DNA from 3 places in the Nocardia sp. FBN12 genome. Region 2 is predicted to be linked to each of the others. Evidence: riboswitches for the same ligand, from Rfam matches in the RefSeq annotation. Region 2 holds a riboswitch; each other region holds the start of a gene.

The links. Region 2 has a riboswitch for cobalamin ahead of ACWZHB_RS05035 (FecCD family ABC transporter permease). Riboswitches for the same ligand answer to the same signal wherever they lie in the genome.
Region 1: linked by a shared signal. The riboswitch ahead of metE (5-methyltetrahydropteroyltriglutamate--homocysteine S-methyltransferase) and the one ahead of ACWZHB_RS05035 (FecCD family ABC transporter permease) in region 2 are both predicted to bind cobalamin.
Region 3: linked by a shared signal. The riboswitch ahead of ACWZHB_RS33180 (ABC transporter substrate-binding protein) and the one ahead of ACWZHB_RS05035 (FecCD family ABC transporter permease) in region 2 are both predicted to bind cobalamin.

What each region holds. Positions count from the first base shown of each region.
Region 1 is NZ_CM132926.1:4,174,776-4,185,126, forward strand. Features, by position in the region: gene ACWZHB_RS19895 (pyruvate carboxylase) at 1-1,836, opposite strand, end outside; cobalamin riboswitch at 2,130-2,322, shown strand; gene metE (5-methyltetrahydropteroyltriglutamate--homocysteine S-methyltransferase) at 2,459-4,729, shown strand; gene ACWZHB_RS19905 (short-chain fatty acyl-CoA regulator family protein) at 5,071-6,531, shown strand; gene recG (ATP-dependent DNA helicase RecG) at 6,560-8,818, opposite strand; gene ACWZHB_RS19915 (DAK2 domain-containing protein) at 8,819-10,351, opposite strand, start outside.
Region 2 is NZ_CM132926.1:1,006,730-1,017,080, forward strand. Features, by position in the region: gene ACWZHB_RS05020 (SRPBCC domain-containing protein) at 1-226, shown strand, start outside; gene ACWZHB_RS05025 (ABC transporter substrate-binding protein) at 280-1,311, opposite strand; partial or broken gene ACWZHB_RS05030 (ABC transporter ATP-binding protein) at 1,311-2,018, opposite strand; gene ACWZHB_RS05035 (FecCD family ABC transporter permease) at 2,285-3,316, opposite strand; cobalamin riboswitch at 3,334-3,480, opposite strand; gene ACWZHB_RS05040 (ABC transporter substrate-binding protein) at 3,579-4,670, shown strand; gene ACWZHB_RS05045 (ABC transporter permease) at 4,670-5,530, shown strand; gene ACWZHB_RS05050 (ABC transporter ATP-binding protein) at 5,506-6,270, shown strand; gene ACWZHB_RS05055 (LLM class flavin-dependent oxidoreductase) at 6,267-7,616, shown strand; gene ACWZHB_RS05060 (MFS transporter) at 7,672-8,871, shown strand; gene ACWZHB_RS05065 (DinB family protein) at 8,927-9,184, opposite strand; gene ACWZHB_RS05070 (helix-turn-helix domain-containing protein) at 9,226-9,402, shown strand; gene ACWZHB_RS05075 (alpha/beta fold hydrolase) at 9,485-10,351, shown strand, end outside.
Region 3 is NZ_CM132926.1:7,058,161-7,068,511, forward strand. Features, by position in the region: gene glmS (glutamine--fructose-6-phosphate transaminase (isomerizing)) at 1-309, shown strand, start outside; gene ACWZHB_RS33140 (plastocyanin/azurin family copper-binding protein) at 367-789, opposite strand; gene ACWZHB_RS33145 (NAD(P)H-hydrate dehydratase) at 860-2,314, shown strand; gene alr (alanine racemase) at 2,372-3,499, shown strand; gene ACWZHB_RS33155 (alpha/beta fold hydrolase) at 3,496-4,569, shown strand; gene tsaE (tRNA (adenosine(37)-N6)-threonylcarbamoyltransferase complex ATPase subunit type 1 TsaE) at 4,562-5,011, shown strand; gene tsaB (tRNA (adenosine(37)-N6)-threonylcarbamoyltransferase complex dimerization subunit type 1 TsaB) at 5,077-5,769, shown strand; gene rimI (ribosomal protein S18-alanine N-acetyltransferase) at 5,799-6,293, shown strand; gene tsaD (tRNA (adenosine(37)-N6)-threonylcarbamoyltransferase complex transferase subunit TsaD) at 6,290-7,336, shown strand; cobalamin riboswitch at 7,478-7,667, shown strand; gene ACWZHB_RS33180 (ABC transporter substrate-binding protein) at 7,697-8,734, shown strand; gene ACWZHB_RS33185 (FecCD family ABC transporter permease) at 8,731-9,729, shown strand; gene ACWZHB_RS33190 (FecCD family ABC transporter permease) at 9,726-10,351, shown strand, end outside.

The DNA.
Region 1 (10,351 bases), 3.2 Mb from region 2:
GTAGCCGACGGTGTTGCGACCGCGCAGCAGCATCTGCAGGCAGATGTTCGGCACGGCTTCGCGCAAGGCGGCCAAGCGTTCCCACGGGTCCTCGTGCAGGAACCGCAGTGCCACATCGTAAGTCGCGCCGCCCCAAGCTTCGATCGAGAGCAGTTCGGGGGTCAGCCGCGCGACGTGCCCGGCCACACCGAGCAGACCGTTGGTGCGCACACGGGTCGCCAGCAGCGACTGGTGCGCGTCACGGAAGGTGGTGTCGGTGACGCCGAGCGCCTTCTGCTCGCGCAGCGCCTTCGCGAAACCCTCCGGCCCGAGAGCGAGCAGACGCTGACGCGAACCGTCCGGCGGCGGCAGCGTCAGGTCGACGGCGGGCAGCTTGTCGTAGGGGTACACCGTGGTCGGACGGTCACCGTTGGGCTTGTTGACGGTGACGTCGGCCAGATAGGTCAGGATCTTGGTGCCACGGTCGGCCGACCCACGCGAGGTGAGCAACTCGGGACGCTCGTCGATGAACGAGGTGGTCACCCGGCCCGCCTGGAAATCGGGGTCGTCGAGCACCGACAGCAGGAACGGGATGTTCGTCGTCACGCCACGGATCCGGAATTCGGCCAGCGCGCGGCGGGCGCGCGCGGCGGCGGCGGGCAGGTCGCGTCCACGGCAGGTGAGCTTGACCAGCATCGAGTCGAAGTAGGCGCCGATCTCCGCGCCCAGGTTCGCCCCACCGTCGAGACGGATACCCGCGCCGCCCGGGGTGCGGTAGGCGGTGATGCGGCCGGTGTCGGGGCGGAACCCGTTGGCCGGGTCCTCGGTGGTGATGCGGCACTGCAGCGCGGCACCGCGAATCTGCACCGTCTCCTGACTCAGGCCGAGGTCAGCGAGGGATTCACCCGCCGCGATGCGCAGCTGCGACTGCACCAGGTCGACATCGGTGATCTCCTCGGTGACCGTGTGCTCCACCTGGATACGCGGGTTCATCTCGATGAACACGTGGTTGCCGCGCTCGTCGAGCAGGAACTCCACGGTGCCCGCGTTGATGTAGCCGATCTGGCGAGCGAACGCCACCGCGTCGGCGCAGATCCGTTCGCGCAGTTCCGGTGACAGGTTCGGGGCGGGCGCGAGCTCGATCACCTTCTGGTGGCGACGCTGCAGCGAACAGTCCCGCTCGAACAGGTGCATGACATTGCCGTGCTGGTCGGCCAGGATCTGCACCTCGATGTGGCGCGGGTTCACCACCGCCTGCTCGAGGAACACCGTCGGATCACCGAACGCCGACTCCGCTTCGCGCGAGGCCGCTTCGATCGACTCACGCAACTGCTCGGGCGCGGCGACCCGGCGCATGCCACGACCACCACCACCGGCGACGGCCTTGACGAAGATCGGGTATTCGAGTTCGGCCGAGGCGGTGAGCAATTCGTCGATATCGGCCGACGGCTCGCTGGACTTCAGCGTCGGCAGCCCGGCCGCCTTGGCCGCGGCGATGGCCGTGGCCTTGTTGCCGGCCATCTCGAGGATCTGGGCGGTGGGTCCGATGAAGGTGATGCCCGCGGCGGCACAGGCCGCGGCGAGGTCGGGGTTCTCCGACAGGAAACCGTACCCGGGGTAGATCGCGTCCGCGCCCGCGCTCTTGGCGGCCTCGATGATCGCCTCGATCGACAGATACGCGCGAACCGGGTGACCCTCTTCGCCGATCTGATAGGACTCGGCCGCCTTCAGGCGATGCACGGAATTGCGATCCTCGTACGGGAACACCGCGACCGTTCCGATGCCGAGTTCGTAGGCCGCGCGGAAGGCACGGATAGCGATCTCACCACGATTTGCGACCAAGACTTTCGAGAACATTGGCCTACGGTACCCGGACCCGACCGGCGGCCGGACACGCAAGGTGGCTTCGCAGCAATCTTCACACCGCACACCCGCCCACCTGCGAAGTTGCGTTCATCAGGCCGTCACATCTCACCGCGGAAAGCGGCGTGCGGTGCGCCGCGCACGGTCGGTGCGCAACCGCAGGTCACAGCACTGATCGTGGCGCCTCGGCGCACCGCGTGCCCGCCGAGGGCCTATGCTGGGTGACGCAGCTGGTTCGCCTGCGCGGTGGAAGAGTCGGAGCCCCGACCTCCCGCACAGGCGTCGAATCCGAGTGCGATTCAATTCGCGCCGGGTGAGAGGGAACCCGGTGAGAATCCGGGACTGTCCCGCAGCGGTGAGCGGGAACGACCGCCGTCATCAGCACTGGGCCGCACGCCTGGGAAGCGACGGCCAGTAGGTCGGTCGATCACACGACCGGTGCCCGCGAGTCCGAAGACCTGCCGACTGTGCCGGATACGCCGTATCCGGCGGCCACCGCCTCGTGGATCGGGCGCGCGGACCACCGAAATGCCGGCCTGTCGTGTTCACGACCGGTTCCGGCGGTGTGGCGCGTACCCGCGAAAAGGCGACGGCTCCCCCTGCACGACACTGGAGAATCTCCGTGACTGTTACGCACACCCCGTTCACCGCAACGGTTCTCGGCCTACCGCGCGTCGGCCCGAACCGGGAACTCAAGCGCGCCACCGAGTCCTACTGGGCGGGCCGCGCCGACGCCGCGCACCTGCATTCGGTGGGTCGTCGGCTCCGTCGCGACCAACTCACCGAACTAGCTGCGGCCGGACTGGATTCGGTGCCGGTGGGCACCTTCTCCTACTACGACCAGATGCTCGATGCGGCCGAACTGCTCGGTGCCCTGCCTGCGCGCGTCGCCGGGATCGCCGACCCGCTCGACCGGTATTTCGCGGCCGCGCGCGGCACCGGCACGGTCGCTCCGCTGGAGATGACCAAGTGGTTCGACACCAATTACCACTACCTGGTACCCGAAATCGACGCGACGACCACCTTTTCCCTGCACCCGGGCAAGCTGCTGACCGAACTCGACGAGGCGATCGAGCTGGGCCTGCCCGCGCGGCCGGTAGTGATCGGTCCGATCACCTTCCTGAAGCTGGCCAAGGCCGCCGCCGGGACCGCGCTGGAGCGGCTACCCGAACTGCTGCCGCTGTATCTGGACCTGCTGGCCCAGCTGGCGGACGCGGGCGCGCGGTGGGTGCAGCTCGATGAGCCGGTGCTGGTCACCGACCTCAGCGACGCAGAGCTCGCCCTGGTCGGCCAGACCTACAGCGCGCTGTCGGCCGCGCCGCACCGGCCCGCGATCCTGGTCGCCACCTACTTCGGGCACCCCGATGCCGCCCTGGCGGTGCTGGCCGAGACCGAGATCGAAGGTGTCGCTCTCGATTTCACCGCGGGCACCGAGGTCTCGGCGGTCGCCGCGCTGCCCGCCCTGGCTCGCAAACTGGTGGTGGCGGGTGTGGTCGACGGGCGCAACATCTGGCGCGCCGACCCCGACGCGGCCCTGGGCACCCTGGGCACCCTGCTCGGCAGCGCCGGCTCGGTGGCCGTGTCGAGTTCGTGCTCGCTGCTGCATGTGCCGTATTCGCTGGCCTCGGAGACCGGGCTCGACGAGCGGCTGCGCTCGTGGCTGGCCTTCGGCACCGAGAAGGTCGGCGAGGTGCGCGTCCTGGCGACCGCCCTCACCGCGGGCGTCGACGCCGTCGCCGACGAGCTGGCCGCGGCCCGCGCCGCCGCCGACTCACGCCGCACCGACCCGCGCCTGCACAACGCCCAGGTCCGCGACCGATCGGCCGCGCTCGACGAGAACGATCTGGCTCGTTCCCCGGCCGACGAGCGGCGCGCACTGCAGCGCGATCACCTCGACCTGCCGGTGCTGCCGACCACCACCATCGGCTCCTACCCGCAGACCTCGACCATCCGGCTGGCCCGCGCGGCACTGCGCAAGGGCGAGATCGACCAGGCCGAGTACGTGCGGCGGATGCGGGCCGAGATCGCCGACGTGATCGCCCTGCAGGAGACGCTCGGCCTCGACGTGCTGGTGCACGGCGAACCGGAACGCAACGACATGGTGCAGTACTTCGCCGAACTGCTCGACGGTTTCGCCGTCACCGAGGCGGGCTGGGTGCAGTCCTACGGCACCCGCTGCGTGCGCCCGCCGATCCTGTTCGGCGACGTCACCCGGCCCGAACCGATGACGCTGTCGTGGATCGGCTACGCCCAGTCGCTGACCACCAAGCCGGTCAAGGGCATGCTCACCGGCCCCGTGACCATCCTGGCGTGGTCGTTCGTCCGTGACGACCAGCCGCTGGGCGACTCGGCCCGCCAGGTCGCGCTCGCCATCCGGGACGAGACCGTCGACCTGGAAGCCCAGGGCGCGCGGATCATCCAGGTCGACGAGCCCGCCCTGCGCGAGCTGCTGCCGCTGCGGGCGGCCGAACAGCCCGCTTACCTGCGGTGGTCGGTGGACGCGTTCCGCCTCGCCACCGCGGGCGTCGCCGACACCACCCAGGTGCACACGCACCTGTGCTACTCGGAGTTCGGCGAGGTCATCTCGGCGATCGCGGGCCTTGACGCCGATGTCACCTCGATCGAGGCGGCCCGCTCGCACATGGAGGTCCTCGACGATCTGAACGCGGCCGGTTTCGCGCTCGGCGTCGGGCCGGGTGTCTACGACATCCACTCGCCGCGGGTGCCGTCGGTCGAGGAGATCACCCGCTCGCTGTCGGCCGCGTTGAAAGCGGTTCCCGCCGAGCGCCTCTGGGTGAACCCCGACTGCGGCCTCAAAACCCGCGGCCCGGTGGAGGTCGAAGCGGCACTGCGCAACCTGGTGGCAGCCGCGGCGACCCTGCGCTGACCTGACCACTGCCCCGGCGGTCTTCGCGTCCGTTCGGGGCAGTGTGTGCCGGGAGGGGGTCGGGCGAACTCCCGACTGCGATTTGCCCGATAGGAGTTCGCTATCTCTACCGAAACAGCTGGAACAGGCGTATTTTCGGGAGCGGCGTCCAGCGGAAGGTGACGGCAGCGAATTTCCCCGATGTGCCCGGCACACCGGGGAGCCGGTGTGCCCGACCAGCGCACTCTTCGCACGTTACGCACGAGTAGTGTCGCGTAAAATCCCTTGCAGCACTGGACATCTCCGCGAGTATTCACGTCTTTCAGCGAATATTGCGAACAAGTCGCGTTAGGATCTTCGTCGTGCGGAAGATGTACGCGGGGGCCAGGCTACGAAGGCTGCGCGAAGAACGGCGGATGACCCAGGCAGCGCTAGCGAAGTCGCTTGACCTCTCACCCAGCTATCTCAATCAGCTAGAGCGGGATCAGCGGCCGCTCACCATTCCTGTTCTGCTGAAACTCAACTCGACCTTCGACCTCGACGTGCAGTTCTTCGCCGCCGACTCCGACGCGCGGCTGGTCTCGGACCTGCACGAGGTGCTGGTGGAGGCCGCGGGCGGCGGCGACACCGCACCGATCACCGAGGTCGAGGAACTGGCCACCAGGCTGCCCGAGGTGGCGCGCATCGTGATCGCGATGCACCGACGGCTGCGCGCGGCGACCGACCAGCTGGACCTGTTGTCCTCGCGCGTCGACACGCCAACCGGCGCGCCGGGCGCACCGATGCCCTACGAGGACGTGCGCGACTTCTTCTACGACCACCGCAACCACATCGCGACCCTCGACCACGCCGCCGAGCAGCTGTTCGAGGAATCCGGTCTGAGCATCGGCTCGCTGGATCGTCAGCTGGCCAGGATCGCCGAGGAACGCGCGGGCGTCACGGTGCTGGTGCGCGGCGACGGCGCCGACCCGGCCATCCCGAAACGCCACTACGACCCCGACACCCGCACCCTCACCCTGGCCAGGCGGCTGCGTCCAGGGCAGCGGGCCTTCCAGATCGCGACCACGTTGGGCCTGCTGCTCTACGGCCGCGAGATCGACAACGTGCTCGCCGAATCCCGGGCGCTCACCGGCGAATCCCGCACGCTGGCCCGGGTCGGGCTGGCCAACTACTTCGCCGGCGCGCTGATCCTGCCCTACGGGCGATTCCTGCGTTCGGCCGAGGAACTGCGCTACGACGTCGACCTGCTCGCCCTGCGTTTCGAGGTCGGTTTCGAGACGGTCTGCCATCGGCTGGCCACCCTGCAACGTCAGGGACAGCGCGGTGTGCCGTTCTTCCTCGTCCGCACCGACCGGGCAGGCAACATCTCGAAACGCCAGTCCGCCACCGCTTTCCACTTCTCGCGGGTCGGTGGCAGCTGCCCGCTGTGGGTGACCCACGAGGCCTTCGCCCATCCCGGTCGCATCCTCACCCAGATCTCGGAGATGCCCGACGGGCGTCGCTACCTCTGGATCGCGCGCACTACCCCCGCCGCGGCGCAGGGCTTCGGGACGGCGTCGAAGAACTTCGTCGTCGCGCTGGGCTGCGATATCGAATACGCCGATCGGCTCGTGTACTCGCAGGGAATGCAAGTGGACGATCCGCAGGTGGCTGTGCCGATCGGCGCGGGGTGCAAGGTGTGCGAGCGGCCGTCGTGCCCGCAGCGCGCGTTCCCGCAGATCGGGCGCCCGCTCGCCGTGGTCGAGCACACCAGCACCGATCTGCCGTATCCGCGGTTGCCACACACCACCGCGAACGCCGTCACGCGATCGGCGCCGGCCTAGCCGCTGTGGCGCCGAGCTCGTTCGGCGGTCAGGATTTGGCGAGGTATTCGATGCGTTCGCCGTCGACGGCGGCGTGCATCATGCCCGCCAAGCCCGGGTGCTTCACCAGACCCGGGTCCTCGGCGACGACCTGGCGGGCGAGTTCCTGTGCGGCGGTGATCACTTCGAGGTCGTCGAGGAGCGAGAGCAAGCGCAGCGACCGGGCGGTGCCGGACTGGGCCGAGCCGAGGACGTCACCTTCGCGGCGCTGACGCAGGTCGAGCACCGAGAGTTCGAAGCCGTCGGTGGTCGCGGCGACGGCCTCGAGGCGCGCCATCGCCGTGCCGCCGGGCGCGGCATCGGTGACCAGCAGGCACAGACCGGGGTGCTTGCCGCGGCCGATGCGACCGCGCAGCTGATGCAGCTGGCTCACGCCGAACCGGTCGGCGTCGACGATCACCATGACGGTCGCGTTCGGTACATCGACACCGACCTCGACCACGGTGGTGCAGACCAGCACGTCGATGGTGCCGTCATTGAATTGGCGCATCACGTGGTCTTTTTCATCGGACGGCAGCCTGCCGTGCAACAGGCCGACCCGCACCCCCGCCAGCGGACCGGCGCCCAGCGTCTCGTACATCTCGACAGCGGCCGCGGTGGTCGGCCCTTCCTTCTCGGCCTTCTTGCCCTTGGCCGGTGGCGCGTCGGGATCCTCCCCGATGCGCGAGCACACCACGTACGCCTGCCTGCCCTGGCCGACCTCTTCGACGATGCGTTCCCACGCCCGATCCACCCAGCCCGGATGCAGTTTGCGTGGCACGACTTTCGACACGATCGGCGATCGACCCTTGGGAAGCTGGGTGAGCGTGGAGGTTTCGAGGTCGCCGAGGGTGGTCATCGCGATGGTGCGCGGGATCGGGGTGGCGGTCATCACCAGCAGATGCGGGCTGATGCCGCCTTTCGCCTTGGCGCGCAACGCGTCTCGCTGCTCGACCCCGAAGCGGTGTTGCTCGTCGACCACGACGAGGCCGAGGTCGTAGAACTCGACGGCATCCTGGATGAGGGCGTGGGTGCCGATGACGATGCCCGCCTCGCCGGTCATCGCGTCCAGCAGCGCCGCCTTCTTCGCGGCCGTCGACATCGATCCGGTGAGCAGTACGACCTTGGTCGAGTTCTCGGCGGCACCGAGTTCGCCCGCGTTACCGAGGTCACCGAGCATCGCGCGCAACGACCGATAGTGTTGCGACGCGAGGACTTCGGTCGGCGCGAGCAGTGCGCACTGGCGGCCCGAGTCCACCACTTGCAGCATCGCGTTCAGCGCGACGATCGTCTTGCCGGAGCCCACCTCGCCCTGGAGCAGGCGGTGCATCGGGCGGGTGCGGGAGAGGTCCTCCGAGATCTCCGCGAGCACCTGCTGCTGGCCCTCGGTGAGTTCGAACGGCAAGCGCTCGTCGAAGTCGGCGGCGATGCCGTCCGCCGAGGGTGGGCAGGCCGGGGCGGTGCGGCCCTCTACCTCGTGGCGACGCTCGGCCAGCACGAGCTGTAGCGCGAGCGCCTCGTCGAAACGGAGCCTGTCCCTTGCCTTCTCGATGTCGAGCTGGTGCTCGGGCAGGTGGATCAGGCGCAGCGCTTGCGCGAGCGGAAGCAGTTGACGTTCCTCGCGCAGGTCGGCGGGCAGCGGGTCCTCGATGGGGTCGAGCTGGTCGAGCACCTGCCGGATGCAGGCCAGCAGGTCCCAGCTCTGCACCTTCGCGGTCGCCGGATACACGGGCACGAATTCGCGCTCGAAGAACGCGGCATCGACGCCCCCAGCGCCTTTCGCGCTCTGCGCCAGGCCGCGCAGGGCACCGCTGCCGCGCACGGAGGTGAGTTCCTCCACGCCGGCTTCCGCCTTGTCGGGCAGGATCAGGTAGTCGGGGTGCGAGAGGTTCCAGCGGTCGGGGCGCCACCAGTGGACGGTGCCCGACATCATCGCTCGCACACCTTCTTTCACCAGATAGCGCACTTTGTCACCGTTGAAGAAGGTCGCCTCCAGCGGGCGCTGCGCACCGGTGTCGAGCTGCACCTTCAACAGGGAGCCGCGGCGGTTCTTCATCGGGCGCAGTTCGGTTTTCGTGATCCGTCCGATCACGGTGATGTGCGCGCCCTCCTCGGGTTCCTCCTCGGTGAGCGGCTGCCCCTGGGTGGCGTAGCGCACCGGATAGTGACGCAACAGATCCTCGACGGTGGTCATGTCGAACGCCTCGGTCAGCCGGTCGGCCGCCTTGACGCCGAGCACGTGGTCGAGCCGGTCACTCAACGTCGCCATCTACTCGACCCCTATCTGCACCAGATCCGCTTGCTGTCCACCGGAATACACGACCACCTCGACGCCGGGGAAACCGGCCGTCACGTGATCGGCGAGCACCTGCGCCAGCTCGGGCCCCGCGTCGGCGCCCATCAGCAATGTCACCAATTCCCCACCGAGACCGAGCATCCGGTCGAGCAGGATGCGTCCCGCGCCGACCACATCGGGGTCGATCACCACCACATCGTGCCCGACCAGGCCCAATCCGTCACCAGGGGAACACATTCCGACCATGGTCAGGGCCCGCACCCGTGCCGCCCGCAACGCACCCCACCGGGTGGTCGCCGCCGCCTCCGACATCGCGAACGCGTCATCCACCGCGATCCGCCCCCGATCGTGCACGGCCAGCGCCGCGAGTCCCTGCACCATCGACGCGCTCGGCAGCAACAACACATCGCGCGACCCGTCACGCGCGGCCACACCGACCGCGACGAGTTCCTGCGCGGGCAGTGCCCCGTTGGGCAAGACCAGCACTTCCCGATTCGGCATCGCGCGGATCGCCCGCAGCAGGGTGCTCGTATCGACCTGCCGATCCTCCCGCAACACCACCGCCCCGGCATCTTCGAACAGGCGCGCGGCAGCAGCGCCGGCAGCCACCGCGAGGACACCACGGTCCGCGCGGGCATCGTGATCGGCCGGGCCTGCACGCCCGTCGCCGGTCGCCGGCACGGCATCTCGTTCCACGGGGCGCACGGGTCGACCACCGGCACCGCGCGCGTGCGGCTCGCACGGCGCGGAGTTGTCGGGCGCGCCGTCCCGGCCCTGCGTGTGATGTGTGGCGAGGCCGTCGACGCGGAGCTCGTGGTGGCCGCCGAGTGTCGCGGTCACCGCGAAACTCTCGATTCGGATCGCGGTCACGGGCCCTACCGCGAGCCCGGCCTCGATCGCGGCCCCCGCGTCACGGCAGTGCACATGGGCGGACCAGGTGCTGTCACCGTCACCGACCACCACCACCGAGTCGCCGAGCACGGCCAGCCGATCCCGCAGCCCACCGGCGGCGGCGTCATCGGTGCCGGAGATCACGTACATGACCTCGAAATGCGGATCGGCCGCCTGATCCCGGCGATCGTGGTCGTCACCGAAGTCGGGATGCCTGCGGTCCTGGTCACCCCGCGACGGGCGCGATTGTTCGTCAGCTGTACTGCCCGCGGTGCCGGCGGCAGGCTCGCCAGCTCGGCTGTTCTGGTCGTCGGGGTGCCGGTGTGGGCCGTGGTCGGCTCGTTCACCCCTGGTGTACCTGACGCGATGGGGTGCGACACCGCAGACTTCGGCCACGAGGCAGTCGAGCAGCACCAGCAGCCCGCGCGCCCCCGCGTCGACGACTCCGGCCGCGCGCAGCACGCCCAGCTGTGCCGGTGTCTCGCTCAGGGCGCGTGCGGCACCGGCGGCGGCGGATCGGGCGACAGTCACGAGGGACTGATCGGTGGACTCGGCGGCCGCCACCGCGGCACGATCGAGAACTGTCAGGATCGTGCCCTCGACCGGGGCACTGAG
Region 2 (10,351 bases):
CGCGGATGAGCAGGTGGTCGAGGTGCTGGAATTCGTCACGGAGAAGCCGGACATGACCGGGGCCCAGACCGTCACCTTCACTCTGACCGACGCTGACGGCGGCACGCACCTCGAGGTACTGCATGAAGGGGTACCGGCCGGGCTCGGTCCCGTCGAGAACGAGATCGGCTGGCAGCTGGCGCTCACGAAACTGGTGGCGCTCGCCGAGCGGGGGACCATCGGCTGAGTGCCGCCGGTGCGCTGATCGCGCTGGTCAGCGCACTGCCCGCACCGAGGGTTTCAACGTACGGCGTCGTCGGCGCGGGGCGTGATCTGCGAGCCGGGGACCAGATTCCACGTTTCGAGCTGCTTGCGGATCTGTTCTGCCGCATCGATATTGAGCGGTCCGCTGGTCCACAGCGCGTAGGGCAGGTTGAAGAACCGGCTGTCGCGGACCGCGCGTAGACCGTTGATGCCCGGCTTGGCACGCAGCAGGTCGACCTTCTGCGCGTAACTCTGGCCGGGGTAGTCGACGAACATGATCGCGTCCGGGTCCGCGGCCGCGAGACGCTCCCAGGAGACCTTGGTCCAGGTGTCGTCGACATCATCGAGGATGTTGCGGGCACCCGCGGCTTCGAGGATCGCCTGCGGCGCACCGAATCTTCCGCTGGAGAAGATGGTGTCGGTGCCGCTGTCGAACAGGAACACGGTCGGGGGTTTCGCCGGCTTCGGTGCGGCGGTCAGGGCGGCGAGCCTGCGGTCGAGGTCGGCGGTGACCTCGGCGGCGCGGTCGGGGTGTCCGGTGATCGTGCCGAGGTCGGTGAGGTCGGTGCGCAACGCGGTCCACGGCTCGACGGTGCCGCGTGCGGCCGCGCCGTCGAGTTGACGACAGCTCTCGGTGAGGACATAGGCGGCGATGCCGTCTTTCTGCAGCGCCGCTGGGGTCAGGTTGCTCGCCTCGTCGTAGCCGTAGCTCCAGCCGGCGACCATGACGTCCGGGCGTTGGGCGAGCACGGTCTCGCGTGAGGGGTATTCGGGTGCAACAGATTTCAGGCCGTCGACGATGTCGGCGCCGTAGTGCGCGCGCAGCGTATCGGCGTCGCGCTGAATGCTCGAGACCGCGGCGACCTGGTCCTGCGCACCGAGGGCGAGCACCATCGAGACGAGATTCCCGTCATTGACGAACAGGCGCTGCGCGGGGGCGGGAAACTGGGATTGCTTGCCGCAGTTGCTGATCGGGACCGTCGTGGCGGACTGCGTGGCGGTGCCGGTGCAGGCCGTCAGAATGGCGGCCATGGCAGTGGTGGCCAGGATTCGGCCGTGGTTGTTCATCATCGCGCCTCTCGCGGGGTGATCAGCAGGTGGTGTTCGCCGGTCGTCGGATGCTGGACGCGCGCGGCATCGACACCGAAGACCTGGGCGACGACATCGGGGGTCAGCGCCTCGCCCGGTGGTGCGGGTGGTCGGGTGGAACCGTTGTGCAGCACGATGATCCGATCGCAGTAGCGATCGGCCAGTGACAGATCGTGCAGGGCCGCGACGACGGTGCGGTTCAGGTTTCGCATCAGGGCGAGCAGCTCCAGCTGATGGGTGACGTCGAGGTGGTTCGTCGGTTCGTCGAGGAGCAGGACGGGGGTGTCTTGGAGCAGGGCCCGGGCGAGTAGTACCCGTTGCCGCTCGCCGCCCGACAGGTGCTGCACCTGTCGGCCCGCGAAACCGGGCATATCGACCGATCCCAGAGCCTGTGCCACCCGTCGCTGTTCGCGCGGGGCGCCCAGACCCCACGGCGGCAGGTAGGGCGTCAACCCGAGGGCGACCACTTCGCCGACGAGCATGTCGGCGGGCGGACTCTCGTCCTGCGACACCAACGCCACCGTCGCGGCACGGTGCCGGGGCCGGAGAGCGTGCAGGTCCTGGCCGTCCACGAGCACCTGGCCGTGTGCCGGTCTGTTGACACCGGCCAGCACCCGCAACAACGTCGACTTGCCGCTGCCGTTGGGCCCGACGATGCCGACGGTCTCGCCGGACTTGATCGAAAAATCAGCGCCGACAACGATATTCCGCCGCCCGATCGCGCAGGTGAGCGCGGCGGCTCGCATTTCGCCTGCTCCCTCCGCCGTGCGCGACCCTTCGGCCCGGCCGCGCGAATCGAGCGAGCCCGCCTCCTCGGCTCGCGAATCGCTGCCGGCCGCAACGCCGCCAGGCGAAGGCCTGCCGAGGTCGTAGGTGGTTTCGTGCTGTGCGAGAGCGTGTGGTGCGTTGTCGGGGCTCGTTGCTCGTCGGCTGAAGACCCGCTGATAGCGGCTCATGACGTGCCGAATTGGTAGCGGCGTCGGCCCATCAGCAAGAGGAAGATGGGTGCGCCGATGAGGCCGGTGAGGACGCCGACGGGTATCTCGGTGGGGCGCACCAGTACTCGGGTGGCGGCATCGGCGACGACCAGGAACAACGCACCGCCGAGCGCGCAGGTGGGCAGCAGGTCGCGGTGGCGTGGGCCGACGATCATCCGCGCGGCGTGCGGGACGACCAGCCCGACGAAACCGATGCCGCCCGACACCGCGACGAGCACCCCGACGAGCACCGCGAGCAGCACGAACAGGCCGATGCGTAGGTGCCGCACCGGAACTCCGACCGACGACGCGGTATCCGCGCCGAGGGTGAGCGCGTCCAGCCAGCCCGCCATCGCCATCAGGATCGCGCCGCACGCCACCACGACCGTGAACGGCAGGGCCAGAGTCGTCCAATCAGCACCGGCGAGACTGCCGAGCAGCCAGAACAGCACCGACTCGGCCGCCGCGGGATCGGTGCTGCGAAACACCAGGAAGCTGCTGAACCCGGCGAACGCCGAACCGAGCACAGTGCCGGTGAGAATTAGCCGCAACGGTGTGAGACCGCCCTGGGCGAACGCGATCAGGAATACCAGGGTCGCGGCGCCGAGCGCGCCGAGCAGCGCACCGCCCGACAGTGCCCAGATGCCCGCACCGGCGAACAGGCCGGAGGTGATGACGGCGGCCGCGCCGACTCCCGCACCGGAGGAGACACCGAGCAGGAACGGATCCGCCAGCGGGTTGCGCACCAATGTCTGCATCGCCGCGCCGGCCAGCGCCAGCCCGGCACCGACGACCGCTGCCAGCAGGGTGCGTGGCACTCGGAGCTGCCAGACGATGGTGTCGATGCCGAGGTCGGTGGGTGTCGTGCCGCTGAGCCGGGCGGTGAGGGTGTCGAGGACCGCGGCGACGGGCACGATCTCCGCACCGAAGCCGGTCGCGCCGATCATGGCCACCAGTAACAGGGCCCCGAGCAGGGGTAACGCGAGCGAGATCCGAGCACGGATCATCGCGAATTCTCCACAGGCAAGGCGCGGCCCTTTCAGAGGGTGTCCCGGCGAGGGAGGTCTGACTTTCGCCGTGAGGCGATCACAGTGGCGCGACCGTCCCGGAATTACACCGGATTCCCGCACCCGCCGGGGAGGACAACGCGACTGTACGCGGCACGCGGTGCCACGTGGCTGGGTGGGTACGGGTGAACGAATCCGGCCCTTCGAATCACCGGAAAGCTAAAGGTGTTCGGCGGCGGGCGCGGTTGCTTGAATTCGGTGTATGTACCGACCGAATACCTCTCGAACCGGCCTGCGTGGCCGCGCCACCGCCGCACTCCTCGCGGTGGCAACCGTTGCGACGCTCGGCCTCACCGGCTGCGCGCAGGGCAATGACGCGCCGGTCGGTACCCCCGACGAACCGCTACCGACCGAGGTGCCGCCGGGGACCACGCTCGTCGTCGCCGATCAGCAGGAACGCCTGCAATCGGCGCTGCGGCTGTCCGGTGAGCTGGACAAGCTGCCGTTCAAGATCGAGTTCGCGAACTTCGTCGGTGGCCCGGCCATCCTCGAGGCGTTCCGGGCGGGCGCGGCCGATGTGGGTCAGGTGGGTGATGTTCCGCCGATCCACGCGCTGGCCGCGGGCCAGGACGTACCGATCATCGGCTCCTATCAAACCAACCCGCAGGCGATGAAACTCGCTGTCGCACCCGGACGTTCGATCGCGAAGCTCGCGGATCTGAAGGGCAGGAAGATCGCGTACGCCGAGGGCACCGCCCAGCAGGCGTCGGTGCTGAAGGCGCTCACCAAGGCGGGTCTGAAGCCCACCGAGGTGGAACTGGTCCGGCTGCAGCTGGCCGAGTTCCCCGACGCGGTGCGCACCGGTCAGGTCGATGTGGCGCCGCTGATCGAACCCAACGTGACCCGGTTCCTGCGCACCCAGGGCGCCTCGCTGATCCCGGATTCGGAGACCACGGGCATCTACAGCGGCCTCGCGTACGTGTACGCGCGCCGGGCGGTGGTCCAGGATCCGGCGAAGGCCGCCGCGACTCGCGCCCTGGTCGGTGCGTTCGTGCGGGCCTGGCAGTGGACCAACACTCATCGCGAGGAATGGGCGAGCCGGTACTACATCGAGAGCCAGAAGGTCAGTGCCGACGACGCCGAGCGGATCGTCGAATCGCTGGGCACCTACACCTTCCCGCACCTGGACCAGCAGCTGATCGCCCGGCAGCAGGCCACCATCGACGCGATCGACGCCGTGGGTGAGCTGCCGAAGAAGATCAAGGCCGCCGACGGGTTCGACCTGCGCTTCGACGCCGCGGTCACCGAGGCCGTCACGGCCAGCGGGGCGGCGTTCGCGCCGGCGGCGAGCTGATGGCCACCCTCGACGTCGGCGTCCTGCGCCGGATCAGGACGAGCGCCGTGCCGGTCGAGGCGCTCGCGCCGCGTGGGCGGGGCAGACGCAGGCTGGGACCAGGCAAACCGATCCCGTTCGGTTTCGCCCTCGGTCCGGCGCTGCTCATCGGCACCTGGGTGATCGGCTCCGCGATCGGCGCCATCGACCCGGAGACGCTGCCCGCACCGTGGACGGTCGCGCAGACCGCCGCAGACCTGATCGCCGACGGCCGGTTGCAGTCCAACCTGCTGACCTCGTTGCAGCGAGCCGTGATCGGCCTGGTCCTCGGTGTGGCGATCGGCGTGGTGCTCGCGCTGATCGCTGGGCTGAGCCGGATCGGCGAAGCGGTAGTCGACGGTCCGGTGCAGATCAAGCGGGCGATCCCGACGCTGGCGCTGATCCCGCTGTTCATCGTCTGGTTCGGGATCGGCGAGCAGATGAAGCTGATCGTGATCACCACCAGCGTGCTCATCCCGATCTACATCAACACCCACGCCTACCTGCGCAGCGTGGACGCGCGCTATGTGGAACTCGCTGAGACGGTGGGCCTTTCGCGGTGGGGGTTTCTGCGGCGGATCGCGCTGCCGGGGTCGCTGCCCGGCTTCTTCCTGGGGTTACGGCTGGCGGTGACCATCTCCTGGTTGGCGCTGGTGGTGGTCGAACAGGTCAACGCGACCAGCGGCATCGGCTACCTGATGACGCAGGCGCGCACCTACGGGCAGATCGATGTGATCGTCGTCGGCCTGGTGATCTACGGGCTACTCGGACTGTTCGGCGACCTCGCCGTGCGGGCAACGGAACGAAAGGTGCTGGCATGGCGACAGACACTGGGCGACTGAGCTCCGACGAGCGGGTCGTCGTAGGTACCCGCGCGCTGACGCGCGGCTTCGGCAGGCGAATCGTGTTGAACGGCATCGATATCGAGATCCGGCGCGGTGAGTTCGTAGCGTTGCTCGGGCGCAGCGGCTCCGGGAAGAGCACGCTGCTGCGAGCGCTCGCCGAACTCGATTCCGAGGTACCCGGTTCGGGCGAGCTGACGGTGCCTGCGCAGCGCGCGGTGGTGTTCCAGGACTCGCGGCTGCTGCCGTGGGCGCGGGTGCTCGACAATGTGGTGCTCGGGTTGACCGGGCGTGATGCCGGGCAACGGGGGCGGTCGGCGCTGGCCGAAGTGGGACTGGCGGGGCGCGAGAAGGCTTGGCCGCGTGAGCTTTCCGGAGGTGAACAGCAGCGGGTGGCGTTGGCCAGGTCGCTGGTGCGCGCACCGGAACTACTGCTGGCCGACGAGCCGTTCGGCGCGCTCGACGCGCTGACCAGGATCCGGATGCATGCCCTGTTGCAGGCGCTGTGCGAGCGGTATCGACCCGCCGTGCTGCTGGTGACCCACGATGTGGACGAGGCTGTGTTGCTTGCCGATCGGGTGCTGGTTCTCGACGAGGGCCGGATCACGATCGATCAGCGGATCGAAACCCCACGCCCGCGCAGGCACGCGCACCCGGAGTTCGTGCGGTTGCGCGAGACGCTGCTGGCCGGACTCGGTGTCGACACCACAGAATTCGAGAAGGTGAAGCAGGCGTCATGAGTGCACCGCGTCAACTGAGTCTCAACGCGTTCATCTACCCGTCCGGGCACCACGAGGCCGCCTGGCGGCATCCCGACAGCAGGCCCGACCGCATCTACGACGTCGCCTACTACCAGGAGATCGGGCGGACCGCGGAGGCGGCGAAGCTCGACGCGGTGTTCTTCGCCGACGGACCCGCCCTGCGCACCGACGTGCGGCACAATGCCGCGCCCGGCCTCGAGCCGATCACTCTGCTCACCGCGATCGCCGCGGCGACAACACATCTGGGCCTGATCGCGACCGCCTCGACCACCTATTACGAGCCTTACAATCTGGCGCGGCTGTTCTCCTCGCTCGACCACATCTCCGGTGGACGTGCGGGCTGGAACATCGTCACCACCGGAACCGATCTGGCCGCGGCGAATTTCGGACTCGAACGCCACCCTGATCACGCCGAACGCTATGCCCGCGCACGGGAATTCGTCGACGCTGTGGTCGGGCTGTGGGACAGCTGGGAGGACGACGCGATCGTGCTCGATCGTGCCGCCGGTATCTACGCCGACCCGGACAAGATCCACCCGATCGACTTCGTCGGCGAACATCTCAGTGTGCGTGGACCGTTCAACTCGGCCCGAACACCACAGGGCCGTCCCGTGCTGGTGCAGGCGGGCGCATCGAACGAGGGGCGCGCCTTCGCCGGCAAGTACGCGGAGGCCATATTCACCGCCCACCAACGACTTTCGGACGCGCAGTCGTTCTATGCCGATATCAAGTCCAAGGCAGCCGAGTTCGGACGCAGCGCCGACGAGGTGAAGATCCTGCCGGGGATCAGCCCGTTCATCGCCGGCACCGAGGCCGCCGCACTGCGTCTGGAACGCGAGTTCAACGAACTGACAGTGCCGGCATACGGAATCAAGCAGCTCGAATCGATCACCGGAACCTCGCTGCGTGGTCTCGTGCTCGACGAGCCGGTACCCGTGGAAGTGTTCGCGGGGGCGGGCGATGTCACCGACAACGCGCAGAGCAGATTGCAGGTCGTCGCGGGGATCGTCGAGCGGGAACGGCCAACGCTGCGAGGGCTACTGCACCGGCTGGCGGGTGCGCGCGGGCACCGGGTGTTCGCGGGAACGCCCGAGCAGGTGGCTGACACCATCGAGGAGTGGTTCACACAGGGTGCGGCGGATGGCTTCAACGTGATGCCGCCGTACTACCCCGGTGGACTCGAGGTCTTCGCCGAAACGGTGGTGCCGATCCTGCAGGAGCGCGGGCTGTTCCGCACCGAATACACCGGGACCACGCTGCGCGACCACTTCGGACTCGCTCGACCGCGCAGTCAGTTCGCGCAGACGCCCGCCGCTGTCGGATGAGCCCTGATTCCGACGGAAGTTGTTGCCCTGGTCGAGGTAGCCGCGGCAGGGCGCGATGAGCGCGGCCGCGCTGGACGCCGAGCCGCTGCGCCTGCGTTCGCTCGTCTGGCCGGTGTTCGCGCCGATGGCGTTGTACGGCACCGGAACCGGTGCCGCCGCACCCATGTACGCCTTGCGCGCACTGGATCTCGGGGCGTCGGCGGGCACGGCCGGGCTGATCGTGGCGCTCGGTGGGCTCGGGATGGTGCTCGCCGATCTTCCCGCGGGCCGGATCGTCGCCCGGATCGGCGAGCGGGCGGCGATCGGGGTCGGCAGTGTGCTCGGCACGGTCGGGGTGCTCGCGGCGATCTTCGCGCCGAATCTCGGAGTACTCGCGCTTGGCCTGCTGCTCAACGGGGCGGCGGGCGCGGTGTGGGGGTTGGCACGGCAGACGTATCTGGTGTCGGTGGTGGCGCCGGAACAGCGTGGGCGGGCGATGTCGACGCTGGCCGGTGCGCACCGGCTCGGCTTCTTCTGCGGGCCGTTTTTCGGTGCGGCACTGGTGCACGGGCTCGGGCCGGTCGGTGCGCTGTGGTTGCAGTTGGTCACCACGGTGGCGGCGTCGGCGGCGATGGTGGCGATCCGTTCCGGTGACCTCGACGATCCGTCGACGCTGCGGCCACTGCACACGGTGCTGTCCGAAAACCGCAGGGCGCTGAGCACGCTCGGGCTCGCCGCGGTAGCGGTCGGCGCGGCGCGGGCATCGCGCACGGCACTGTTGCCGCTGTGGGCGGCCCATCTCGGTATCGACGCCGCGACCACCAGTCTGCTGTTCGGCCTGGCCGGCGCGGTCGACGTCCTCATGTCGTACCCGGCCGGGGTGTGGTTGGACCGCGCGGGCAGCCGGGTGACCGGCATCGCCTGCGGCATCTGCTTCGCCGCCGGTTACGCGGCCCTGCCCTTCACCCACTCCGCGCTCACCATGGGCGCGGCGACCATGCTGCTCGGCCTGGCCAACGGGCTGAGCAACGGCCTCATCATGACCGTCGGCGCTTTCGCCGCACCGGAGGACCGCCGCGCGGAATTCCTCGGCGCCTGGCGCCTGACCCACGACGTGGGAATGTTCGCAGGTCCGGTCGCTGTCGGCCTGGTGGGCGCCGTCGCGGGCTTGGCCGCCGCCGGGGCCCTGCTCGCTGTCGGCGTCGGCCTCGGCACCGTCGCGATCTACCGCTGGTTCCCCGGGCGAGTGCAGCCACGAATGGTCAGCGATGAATGAGACTCTGGCCCAGAGCGTTTCGGCGCACGACCTGGGCCTGCGGTGATGTAGTGGCCTATCGCCACGCGGGATCGCGGCCGGTGAGACTCAGGATTCGGTCGAGGAGGGGCGCACCGGGCGCGACCGGGATCTCGGGTCCGTAGATACCCATCGCACGGCCTTGGTCGGCGGTGGCCATCACTTCGTTGTGGACGTAGCGCAGCAGGTCATCGTCCCAGTACAGGGTGGTGTCGAGGGCGCGGGCGAGATCCCAGCCGTGCACGGTCAGCTCTCCGACAACCATGCCGCCGACCAAGGACGCGGGCAGCTCCATCGGGCCGCCCATTCGGGTGACGCCCCGGGCCGAAGTGGGTGGTGCGGCGCTACCGGCTGCACGAGGTCACCGAGCGTCTCGCCGACGGAGTGGAGATCGACTGGGCCGCGCTTGCCGCCGCGTTGGGCTATGCCGACCAGGCCCATCTGAGTCGCGACTTCCGCACGATTTTCGGGGAACCGCCGACCCGGTACGCGCAGCGCTACGAGCAGGGGTAACGGCTCGCGCGGGCGGAGGCTGCCGTTTCAGATGGCCGGATGGTGACCGGCACGGGCTGACAGCCGCCCCTACAGTGGAGTTATGTCGTCATTCGATCGGCATCCGTCCACCGTCGCGGACTTCGACGATGCGCGTCGGCGGGAACGGTTGCGCGAAACCCGGCTGGGTCACGCGTGGTGCCGCTGGCGCCGGACGAGGTTGGCGGCGCTGCGCATCGGCGGGGTGCTGCTGGTCGCGATGATCGTGTTCGGGCAGTACTGGGTGCATGATGTGGTTCCCGAGCGCGAGCGGCTGGCGCAGACCACGCCGGAGTTGCTGCCTGCGAATCTGCCTGCGGATTCCCGGGATTGGGATACGGCGGTCGTCGATATGGTCGGGCTCGGGGGAGTCAACGCGGTGCCGACCGCCAAGGCATTGCCCGCGCTGAGTCGGCTGGGGGTGGTGTGGGCCGTGCGCTACGACAACGCGGGTATCGACACCAAGGTCATCGCCGAGATGATCGTGCGGGCCGCCAAGTACGGCAATGTGCGCAATATCGTGCTGGTCGGGCACAGCATGGGCGGGATCATCGCGCTCGAAGTGGCGCGGCACATCCACCTCGGTAGCGATCGGCGCTTGGTGGCCGTTGTGCTGGATTGCACACCGATGGACCTGGATGCGGTGCGACCCGAAAGTCGTAGTCGTGGTGCCGATCTGGTGCGATGGCTGGGCTGGTTGCCGGGTGCCAGAGAGAGCAGGCTGCTGCGCTTCGCGGTCGAGATGTCGGTGCGGCGTGAACGTTTCGCGCAGCGCGACGGGCTGTTCTACGACATCGACTATCGCGCGATGGGCGCGGCGGCGTCGGAGGTGTTGCGCGACAAGATCTTCTCGCGAGATGCGGCCAGTAACGGGTTGATCGAGTCGCAGTTCCTGGCGATCGTCGCGGGCGGCGGCACCGCGGATCTCCGG
Region 3 (10,351 bases), 1.3 Mb from region 2:
GAAGAAGGTCTGCCGGTGATCATCGTGATGCCGTCGCCGAAGGGGCGCGCGGTGCTGCATTCCAAGCTGCTCAGCAACATTCGCGAGATCCAGGCACGCGGGGCCCGCACCATCGTGATCGCCGAAGAGGGCGACGACACCGTGCGCCCGTTCGCCGACGACCTGATCGAGATCCCCGCCGCGCCGACCCTCTACCAGCCGTTGCTGTCCACGGTGCCGCTGCAGATCTTCGCCGCCGAGGTGGCGCAAACGCTGGGCTACGACGTAGATAAGCCGCGCAACCTGGCCAAGTCGGTCACCGTCGAATAGAGCCCCACACATATCGACGGGACCGCCGGGGGCGCGAACTCGAGCGCGCCAGCGCTCCTAAGACACAGTGATGCTGCCGCGCATGTCGGGGTGCAGGGTGCACATGTAGCGGTACGTGCCGGGCTGGGTGAAGGTGTAGGACCACTCGCCCTTGTCGATGATCGGGCTGTTGAGGCCCATCGCCTTGTCACCGATGCCCTGCACATTGTGCGGGACCTTGTCGGAGAACTTCCAGGTCACCGTCTCGCCGACCTTGATGGTGGCGTCGGCGGGGGCGTACTTCATAACGTCGACCTCGACCGTGAGGTTGGTCGGTGCGTGCTGTTGGGCGGTCGTGGTGGCGACCGGGCGGGGTTTGCGGGTTGTGGTGGTGGCGGCGTTTCCCGAGTCGCCGGAACAGCCGGCGGAGAACAGGGCGGCGGCCACGACGAATCCGGCGACAAACCGGGCGGATGCGGCGCGGTGACGAACCATCGACATGGGTGTGGAGCGTAGTCTGCGATCGACCCCGGGCCGGTCGGCGGCCCGTTCGGGTGGCTGGGAGGCGACTATGTCGGATCGGCGTGGCTACTACACCGTCGACGAGGTTCGGGCGGCCGAAGCCGAGCTGTTCACGCGGGTGCCTGCGGGGATGCCGATGCGACGCGCCGCCTTCGGGCTGGCTGGGGTAGTCGCCGGCGAATTGCGGTCGCGGACTGGGGGAGTGGCCGGTCGGGCGGTGGGTTTGCTTGTGGGGTCCGGTGACAACGGTGGGGATGCGTTGTGGGCGGGGGCTTTTCTGCGGCGGCGGGGGGTTCGGGTGTCGGCCGTTCTGCTGAATCCTGAACGGGCGCATCCGGAGGGGCTTGCCGCGTTGCGGGCGGCTGGGGGGCGGGTGGTCGATCGGCTCGACTCTGTCGACCTGGTGGTCGATGGGATCGTGGGGATCTCCGGGCGGGGGGCGTTGCGGTCTTTTGCTGCGGAAATGGTTGCGGGCGTCGATGTTCCGATCATCGCGGTTGATCTGCCGAGTGGGGTCGATCCTGATACCGGGGCGGTGGACGGGCCCGCGGTGACGGCGGAGGTGACGGTTGCGTTCGGGGCCCATAAGCCGGTGCATGCGTTGGCTGTGCCGCGGTGTGGGCGGATTGTGTTGGTGCCGATCGGGTTACGGCTTCCGGAGGCTGGGTTGGTGCAGCTCGATCCGGGCGCGGTGGGGGCTGGGTGGCCTGTTCCGGGGCCCGCTGACGATAAATACAGCCAGGGGGTGCTGGGGGTTTGTGCTGGGAGTGCGAAGTATCCAGGGGCGGGGGTGTTGTGCGCGGGGGGAGCGGTGGCGGCTACGTCGGGGATGGTTCGGTATGTGGGGTCCGATGCCGAGGTGTCGGCGAGGTTTCCCGAAGTTGTCGCCAGTTCGTCGATTTCGGAGACCGGGCGGGTGCAGGCCTGGGTTTTCGGGCCGGGCGGTGGAACTGATGCGGGAGCTCGGGACCGGTTGGCCGAGGTGTTGGCCACCGAGCTGCCGGTGCTTGTCGATGCCGATGGGTTGACGATTCTCGCCGGGGAACCGGCGTTGGTTCGCGAGCGTTCGGCGCCGACGGTGCTCACTCCGCATGCCGGCGAATTCGCGCGGCTCACCGGTGCGGCTCCGGGGGCGGACCGGGTGGCGGCGGTGCGCAGGTTGGCGCAGGAATGGCAGGTGACGGTGTTGCTCAAGGGGCGGGCGACGGTTGTCGCGGCTCCGGGGGAGGCGACGTTCGTCAACGACGCGGGCGGGGATTGGGCTGCTACGCCGGGTTCGGGGGATGTGTTGTCGGGGATTGTCGGGGCGTTGCTCGCTGCGGGGCGTGAACCGGGGTGGGCTGCTGCCGCGGGGGCTCGGGTGCATGCTTTGGCGGCGAATCTCGCTGCTCATGAGGGCCAGGATGCCGGGGCGCCCATTTCCGCGACGCCTCTGCTCGGTCATGTTCGGGAGGCTGTGCGGGTGTTGCGGGAGATGGGTGGGAGCGCAGCGCAGGGGTGGTAGTCCCGGCGATGCGCCCCAGGTCGCGTGAATTCTCGTGACCCTGGCACGATCGGGGGTGTGAATGCGCAAGTGGAGACGGTCGTCGACTTGGACGCCATTGCTCATAACGTGCGGGTGTTGCGGGAGTACGCGCAAGGCGCTGCTGTGATGGTGGTGGTCAAGGCTGACGGGTACAACCATGGGGCTGTTGAGGTGGCCCGGGCCGCGTTGGGGGCGGGGGCTCGCGAGCTGGGGGTGACGACTGTCGGGGAGGGGCTGGCGCTGCGGGCGGCGGGGATCACCGCGCCGATTCTCTGCTGGCTCAATACCGTTGATGCCGATTACGCGGCGGCTGTCGCGGGGGATCTCGAGATCGGGGTGTCTTCGCTGGCGCAGTTGCGGGCGGTGGAGCGGGCGGCGGTGGCGGTGGGGCAGACCGCGACGGTGACGCTGAAGGTGGATACCGGGCTCAATCGCAATGGGGTGTCGGTAACGGAGTATCCGCAGGTCCTGCAGGCCTTGCGCGGGCTTGTCGACGGGCAGGTGGTGCGGTTTCGGGCGATCTTCTCCCACCTCGCGCACGCAGACGAGCCGGGCCATCCGATGCTGGACCGCCAGCGGGAACGGTTCGTCGAAGCGATCGCGTCGGCCAAGGAGCACGGCCTCGAACCCGAACTAGTGCATCTGTCGAATTCGGCGGCCACACTGACCAGGCCGGATCTGCATTTCGACATGGTTCGCCCCGGCATCTCGGTGTACGGGCACTCGCCCATCCCGGAACTCGGTCAGTTCGGTCTGAAGCCTGCGATGACGTTCCAGGCGGAGGTCGCGCTGGTGAAGAAGGTGGCGGCGGGGGAGGGTGTGTCGTACGGGCATCGGTGGACCGCCCCGCGCGACACCACGATCGCGCTGGTACCGGCGGGGTATGCCGACGGTGTATTCCGGTCGCTCAGTGGTCGTTTCGAGGTGTGGTTGGGCGGGGCGCGACACCGTAATGTCGGGCGGGTGTGCATGGACCAGTTCATGGTTGACCTCGGCGACAACGCGGGTGGCGTGCGGGAAGGCGACCGTGCGGTGCTGTTCGGTGGCGGCGCGGGACAGCCACACGCGCTCGACTGGGCGCGGGCGCTGGACACCATCGACTACGAGGTCGTCTGCGCGCCGCGTGGTCGCGTGGTCCGCCGCTACGTGGGCACCGGCCGATGACCCGGCGCACGGTGATCCGCCGTAGCGGCATCGCGACCGCGGGGCTGCTCGCGGGACTCGCCATCGCCCACACCCTGCGCCAGATCGGCGCGCGCGTGATGTGGCCCGCCGAACGCGACGAATATCGCGACGAGAACTTCGCTCTGATCGACACCGACGATCCGGGCATGGTGCTCGCCGACGACGGTGTGTCGCTGGCCACCCGTACCGTCGGCGACGACTCCGCCGAGTTCACGGTCGTTTTCGTGCACGGATTCTGCAACAGCATGGAGTCCTTCCACTTCCAGCGCCGTGATCTCGCGCGGCAGTGGGGTTCGCGGATCCGGATGGTGTTCTTCGATCTGCGCGGGCACGGGCGTTCCGGCACGCCGAGTACCAGCAGCTGCACGGTCGCCCAGCTCGGCCGCGACCTCGCCACCGTCATCCGGGAGTGCGCGCCCACGGGGCCGGTGGTGCTGGTGGGGCATTCGCTCGGCGGGATGGCGGTGCTCGCGGCGGCCGCGCAGTTCCCCGAGCTGTTCGCGGCGCGGGTACGCGCGGTCGGCCTGTTCAGCACGGCGGCCGCGGAGGTGACCGCGACCGGGATCTCGCAATTGATTCGCCATCCCGCGGTCGACGGCTTCCGGCTGGCGGTGCGGACGGCGCCGGCGCTGGTGCAGTTCAGCCGCAGCGCGAGCAAGCAGGTGGTGACGCCGATCCTGCACGTCAGCTCGTTCCACGGGCAGGTAAGTCCCACATTGTCGCGATTCACCACCATGATGATCGACCGCACGCCGGTCGGCACCATCGAGAAATTCCTGAAAGCGATTGAGCTGCATGATGAATCGGCCGCGCTGGCGGTCCTCGGCGAAACGCCGGTGCTGATTCTCGGCGGCGCGCACGACGTGGTGATCCCGTTCCGGAACTCCCGCGCACTGGCGGCCGCGCTGGCGAGCAGCGAACTGGTCCGGGTGCGTGAGGCGGCGCACATGCCGCATCTGCAGTTCCCAGAGGTGAGCCTGGCCGCACTCGACCGGCTGCTGGCGCGCGCGGGGATCACTGCGCGTGGCGAGGAGGCCGTCGGTGGCTGAACAACGCGTCCTGGAGACCGTCGAGGACACCGAAGCGTTCGGTCGCGAGCTGGCTGCCACCCTGCGACCGGGCGACCTGGTCGTGCTCGACGGTCCGCTCGGGGCCGGAAAAACGGCGCTGACCAGGGGTATCGCCGCTGGTCTCGGTGTCGCGGGCCGGGTCAGCTCGCCGACGTTCATCATCGCGCGAGCGCACAAGGCCGGGGTGCGGCCGGACGGCACGCCCGGGGTGGCGATGGTTCATGTCGACGCCTATCGCCTCGCCGGCGATCTCGACGAACTCGACGCCCTCGACCTCGACACCGACCTGCACCACGCGGTCGTCGTCGTGGAATGGGGCAAGGGGGTGGTCGAACACCTCGCCGACCGTCATCTGCACGTGCAACTCGCCCGGGAGCCGGAATCCGATGTGCGCACGGCGATCTGGGAATGGATCGAATAACGCGCGATCACCCGCGCACCGGTGCGCGCCGAGCGGCGAAACCACCCGGTATTGTTGAGACAATCATGCTCGTACTAGCAGTCGACACCGCGACACCCGCCGTTACAGCGGGATTGGTGCACCTGTCACCTGCCGGCGAACCCGGCACCCGGCCCGCCGTGGCGACGCTCGCCGCCCGCGTGAAGGTCGACGCCCGCGCGCACGCCGAGGTCCTCACCCCGCAGATCCTGGAATGTCTGGCCGAGGCGGGGGTGAGTCGCGGCGAGCTCGACGCGGTCGTCGTCGGGCTCGGACCGGGGCCGTTCACCGGACTGCGCGTCGGGATGGCCACCGCCGCCGCCTTCGGCGACGCCCTCGGGTTACCCGTGTACGGGGTGTGCAGCCTGGACGCGATCGCCGCCGACACCGTCGGTGAGCAGCGCGACCCCGGCGAACTGCTGGTGGTCACCGATGCGCGCAGGCGCGAGGTGTACTGGGCCAAGTATCTGAACGGGGCGCGGGTCGCCGGTCCCGAGGTGAACAAGGCTGTCGACGTGCCGGTCGGTGAGGCCGCGGCGGTCGCCGGGTCGGCCGCGCACGTGGATTACTTCGATCTGCCGGTGCTGCCGAGTGAGACGCCCTCGCCTGCCGGGCTGGTCACCGTCGCCGCGCCCGCGCTGCTGGCCGGGGACGTGCCGGAGGCGCTGGTGCCGTTGTATCTGCGTAGGCCCGATGCGGTGGAGAAGAGCTTCCGCACCCTCGACCGGACCGGGGCGTGAGTGCCGTGACCGAGTACCAGATCGCTCCCATGGCGCTGCCCGATATCGACCGCTGCGTCGAACTAGAGCACCTGCTGTTTCCCGAGGACGACCCGTGGCAGGCGGTGTCGTTCCGGTCCGAATTGGCCGGTGGGCACAACCGCTACATCACCGCGCGCACCGCCGACGGGACGATGGTCGGCTACGCGGGCATCGCGCTGCTCGGTGACGACGCCCATCCCGAGGCCGAGGTGCACACCATCGGCGTCGACCCGGAATGCCACCGGGGCGGCATCGGGACGTTGCTGCTCGAAGCGCTGCTGGCCACGGCGGCCGAACGCGGGGGGCCGGTGTTCCTCGAGGTGCGTACCGACAACGCGCCCGCCATCGCGATGTATGCCAAGCACGGATTTCACATCATCGGGCTGCGCAAGAACTATTACCACCCCAGCGGGGCGGACGCGTACACGATGCGGCGCCCGGAACTGACCGCCGCGGCCGATGAATGGGCCGCGCGTGGGCGGCAGGACGAGGTGCTGTCGTGATCGTCATGGGGATCGAGAGCTCGTGCGACGAAACGGGAGTCGGCATCGTGCGCAGGCATGCCGACGGTTCGGTCGAGTTGCTGGCCGATGAGGTGGCCTCGAGCGTCGATCAGCACGCGCGGTTCGGTGGGGTGGTTCCCGAGATCGCCTCGCGTGCGCATCTCGAGGCGATCGTGCCCGCGATGCGAAGGGCGCTGGCGACGGCGGGGATCAGCAAGCCCGACGCGCTCGCCGTGACCATCGGGCCGGGGTTGGCCGGTGCGCTGCTGGTGGGCGTCGCTGCGGCAAAGGCGTACGCGGCGGCGTGGGATGTGCCGTTCTACGCGCTCAACCACCTCGGCGGGCACGTCGCGGTCGACACGCTCGAGCACGGCCCGATGCCGCCCGCGGTGGCGCTGCTGGTCTCCGGTGGGCATACACATCTGCTGCAGGTCACCGACCTGGGTGAGCCGATCACCGAACTCGGCAGCACTGTCGACGATGCCGCCGGCGAAGCTTTCGACAAGGTCGCCCGACTGCTCGGCCTCGGCTACCCCGGCGGGCCCGCCCTCGACGCGGCAGCCGCCGACGGCGACGCCCGCGCGATCGCGTTCCCGCGCGGCATGACCGGGCCCCGTGACGCGCGCTACGACTTCTCCTTCTCCGGCCTCAAGACCGCGGTCGCCCGCTACGTCGAGGCCGCCCAGCGCCAGGGCATCACCCCCGACCAGCTGCCCATTCCCGATATCGCCGCGTCCTTCCAGGAGGCGGTTGCCGATGTGCTGACGATGAAGGCCGTGCGTGCGGCCGCCGATGTCGGCGTAGACACAATCGTCCTCGGCGGTGGCGCCACCGCCAACACGCGGATCCGATCGCTCGCCGAAGAGCGCTGTGCCGCAGCGGGTTTAACGCTTCGTGTGCCGAAGCCGCGGCTGTGTACCGACAATGGCGTCATGATCGCGGCACTCGGCGCCCACGTGATCGGGGCGGGCGCGCAACCCGCCGCACTGACCGTCGCGACCGATCCGGGGCTGCCGGTCTCAGTGAGCGCGCTGCGGGGCTAGTCGCCGACGTCAAGACTCGTCGGGACGCGCAGAGAGCACTGCGTGATGAGGCGCCGTGACGACCAGTGGGCCGTCATGCCATCGAGAAACCTCGGTCTCAGTGGTGGGCGGGCGCCGACCATACCGGCGACCTGGGCTTGGTAGGGTCGGCGTGCCGTGGTGTTCGGGAAACCGGTTAGAAACCGGTGCGGCCCTCGCCACTGTGATCGGGAGTAGCGGATCGATCCGGATGAACATATCCGGGACCACTGGGGCACCTGTGCCCTGGGAAGGTAGATCCGCCGCGCACTATCCCGTCAGCCAGGAGACCGGCCACGGCTACGCACTACCGATTCCACGAGGACCTGGAAGGCCGTTATCTTGACCCCCTCTGTTTTCGCACGCCTGCGTACGGGCGCGCTGATCGCGTGCGCGATCGTTGTCACCGGTTGTGTCGCGCAACCCAGCCAGGAAGTCGGCGGTGCGAACGCCGTTACCCGCGCGAACTGCGGCATCGACATCACTGTCGACCGCCCACCACAACGGATCTACGCGGCGTATCAGCCTTCCATCGAGATCGCGCACGCGCTCGGCGTCACCGATCGGCTGGTGGGCACGGCATTCCTGGATGCCACGGTGCTACCCGAGTACCAAGACGCGCAGGCGAAGTCGGCCTACGTCGAGAAACTGCCGAGTCGCGACGAACTGCTCACCCAGAACCCTGATTTCGTGCTGTCCGGGTTCAACGGCGTGTTCGCGAAGTCCGCGCAGAACAGTGTGGGCACCCGCGCCAGCCTGCAGGAACTGGGTGTTCGGACCTGGGTGCTGAGCCCGCTGTGCCCGAGCTCGGACGGACTCGCCGACGAAGCGATAGATCCCAAGACCGTGCGGTTCGACAACGTATACGCGGACCTGCGCGATCTCGGCGCGCTCTGGGGCGTCTCCGATCGCGCCGAAGACGTAGTGACCCAACTGAGTTCACGGATCGCGGTGGTTCGCTCGAAGGTGGAGAACTCCGCGCGGCCGCGGGTCGCGGTCGTCACGCCCAAGGACGACGGGTCCTACACCGCGGCGGGCGGGATCGACTTCGTCACCCAGATCATCGAGGCAGCAGGCGGCGTCAACGCTTTCGCCGACCTCACCGAGCGTCGCAACGTGCAGATCGGCGCTGAAGAGCTCATCGCCCGCGACCCCGACATCATCCTGACCAGTCAGTGCTGCAAGTCGACCTACACCAGGGCCGACGGTCAGCCGCAAGTCGACAGAATCGTGGGCAACCCGGCCTTCGCGAACCTGACCGCCGTCCGCGCAGGCGCGGTGCACCCGTTCCTGTTCGCGGATCGGGCCGCGGGCGTACGAATCGCGCATGCGACCGAACTGGTCGCCGAACTGATCCACCCCGATCTGTTCCGGCGATGACCCGCACCACGCGCGGCACCGGCCTGATCCTGGCCGGTGCCGGGCTGGCCGCTGTCTGTGTCGCATCCATCCTGATCGGTTCGCATCCGCTCACCCTCGACCAGGCGGTCGCGGCGTTCACCGACTTCCGCGGCACCGATACCGACCGGGTCGTGCGCTACATCCGGCTGCCGAGAACTGTCGCCGGTCTGCTCGCGGGGATCGCGCTCGCCCTGGCCGGAGCCGTGATGCAGGGGCTGACCCGCAACCCGCTCGCCGGACCGGGACTGCTCGGCATCAACGCGGGTGCTTCGCTGGCGATCGTGGTCGGTATGGGCACACTTGGCGTGACCGCGCAGTCGGGGTTCGTCTGGTTCGCTTTTCTCGGCGCGGCTGTCGCGGCGGCCTTCGTCTACGTGCTCGGGTCGATGGGATTCGGTGGCGCGACTCCGGTGAAGCTGGCGCTGGCCGGTGCGGCGTTCACCGCGCTGTGCGGGTCGATCACCACCGCGATCACTTTGCTCGACCGGACCACGTTCGACAACTTCCGATTCTGGGTAGTGGGGTCGCTGACGCGCGCCGATCTCGAATCCGTCTGGGCGATAGTGCCGTTCATCGCAGTCGGGGCGATGCTGACATTCGTGGTGGCACGACCGCTGAACGCCATCGCCATCGGCGACGACCTGGCGCGCACCCTCGGCACGCGCATGGTCGCGGTGCGTGCCATCGGTGCGTCGAGCGTGGTGCTGCTCGCGGGGTCGGCCGTCGCGATCGCCGGGCCGATCGCCTTCATCGGCCTGGTGATCCCGCACATCGCCCGCGCCTTCTGCGGATCCGACTACCGGTGGATTCTGCTCTGGTGCGCCGTACTCGGCCCCACGTTGCTGCTGCTCGCCGATATCGGGGGGCGTGTTCTCGCGCGGCCGCAGGAGATTCAGGTCGGCATCGTCACCGCGTTCGCCGGCGCGCCGTTCTTCCTCTACCTCGTACGCAATCGGAAGGTGGCGACCCTATGACGCTCACCGAACGCGGAGTGCTGCCAAGCGGCACTGTGCTGCTGCGCACACCCGGTCGGCGCGTTGTCGTCCGGGTGCAACGCCGCTCGGCGTTGCTGACCGTGCTGATCGCGACGGCCGCGGTGGCAGTGGCGGCTTGGTCGCTCACCATCGGCCACTATTCGCTCACCCTCGGCGATGTGGCGCGAGTACTGGGTGGTGGCGGCACGCTCATCGAATACGACGTGGTCGTAGCCGATCGGCTGCCGCGCGTGCTCACCGGACTGGGTGCCGGGGCGGCCTTCGCCGTGTCCGGTGCCATCCTCCAGCGGATCGCGACGAATCCGCTGGTGAGCCCCGAGATCATCGGCATCAATACCGGTGCCTCGCTGGGGGCGCTGACGGTGAGCGTGCTGCTCGGCGGCTCCGGTCTCGCGCTGGTCGGCGGCGCGCTGGCCGGTGCGTTCGTGGCGATGGCGTTGATCGTGCTGGTGGCGACCAAGGACGGGCTCGACGGTTACCGCCTCGTGCTCGTCGGGATCGGGGTGACGGCCATGTTGTCGTCGGCGATCGCGTTCATCCTGACCAGGGCAAACATCTACCAGGCGCATACGGCGGCCATGTGGCTCACCGGCAGCTTGGC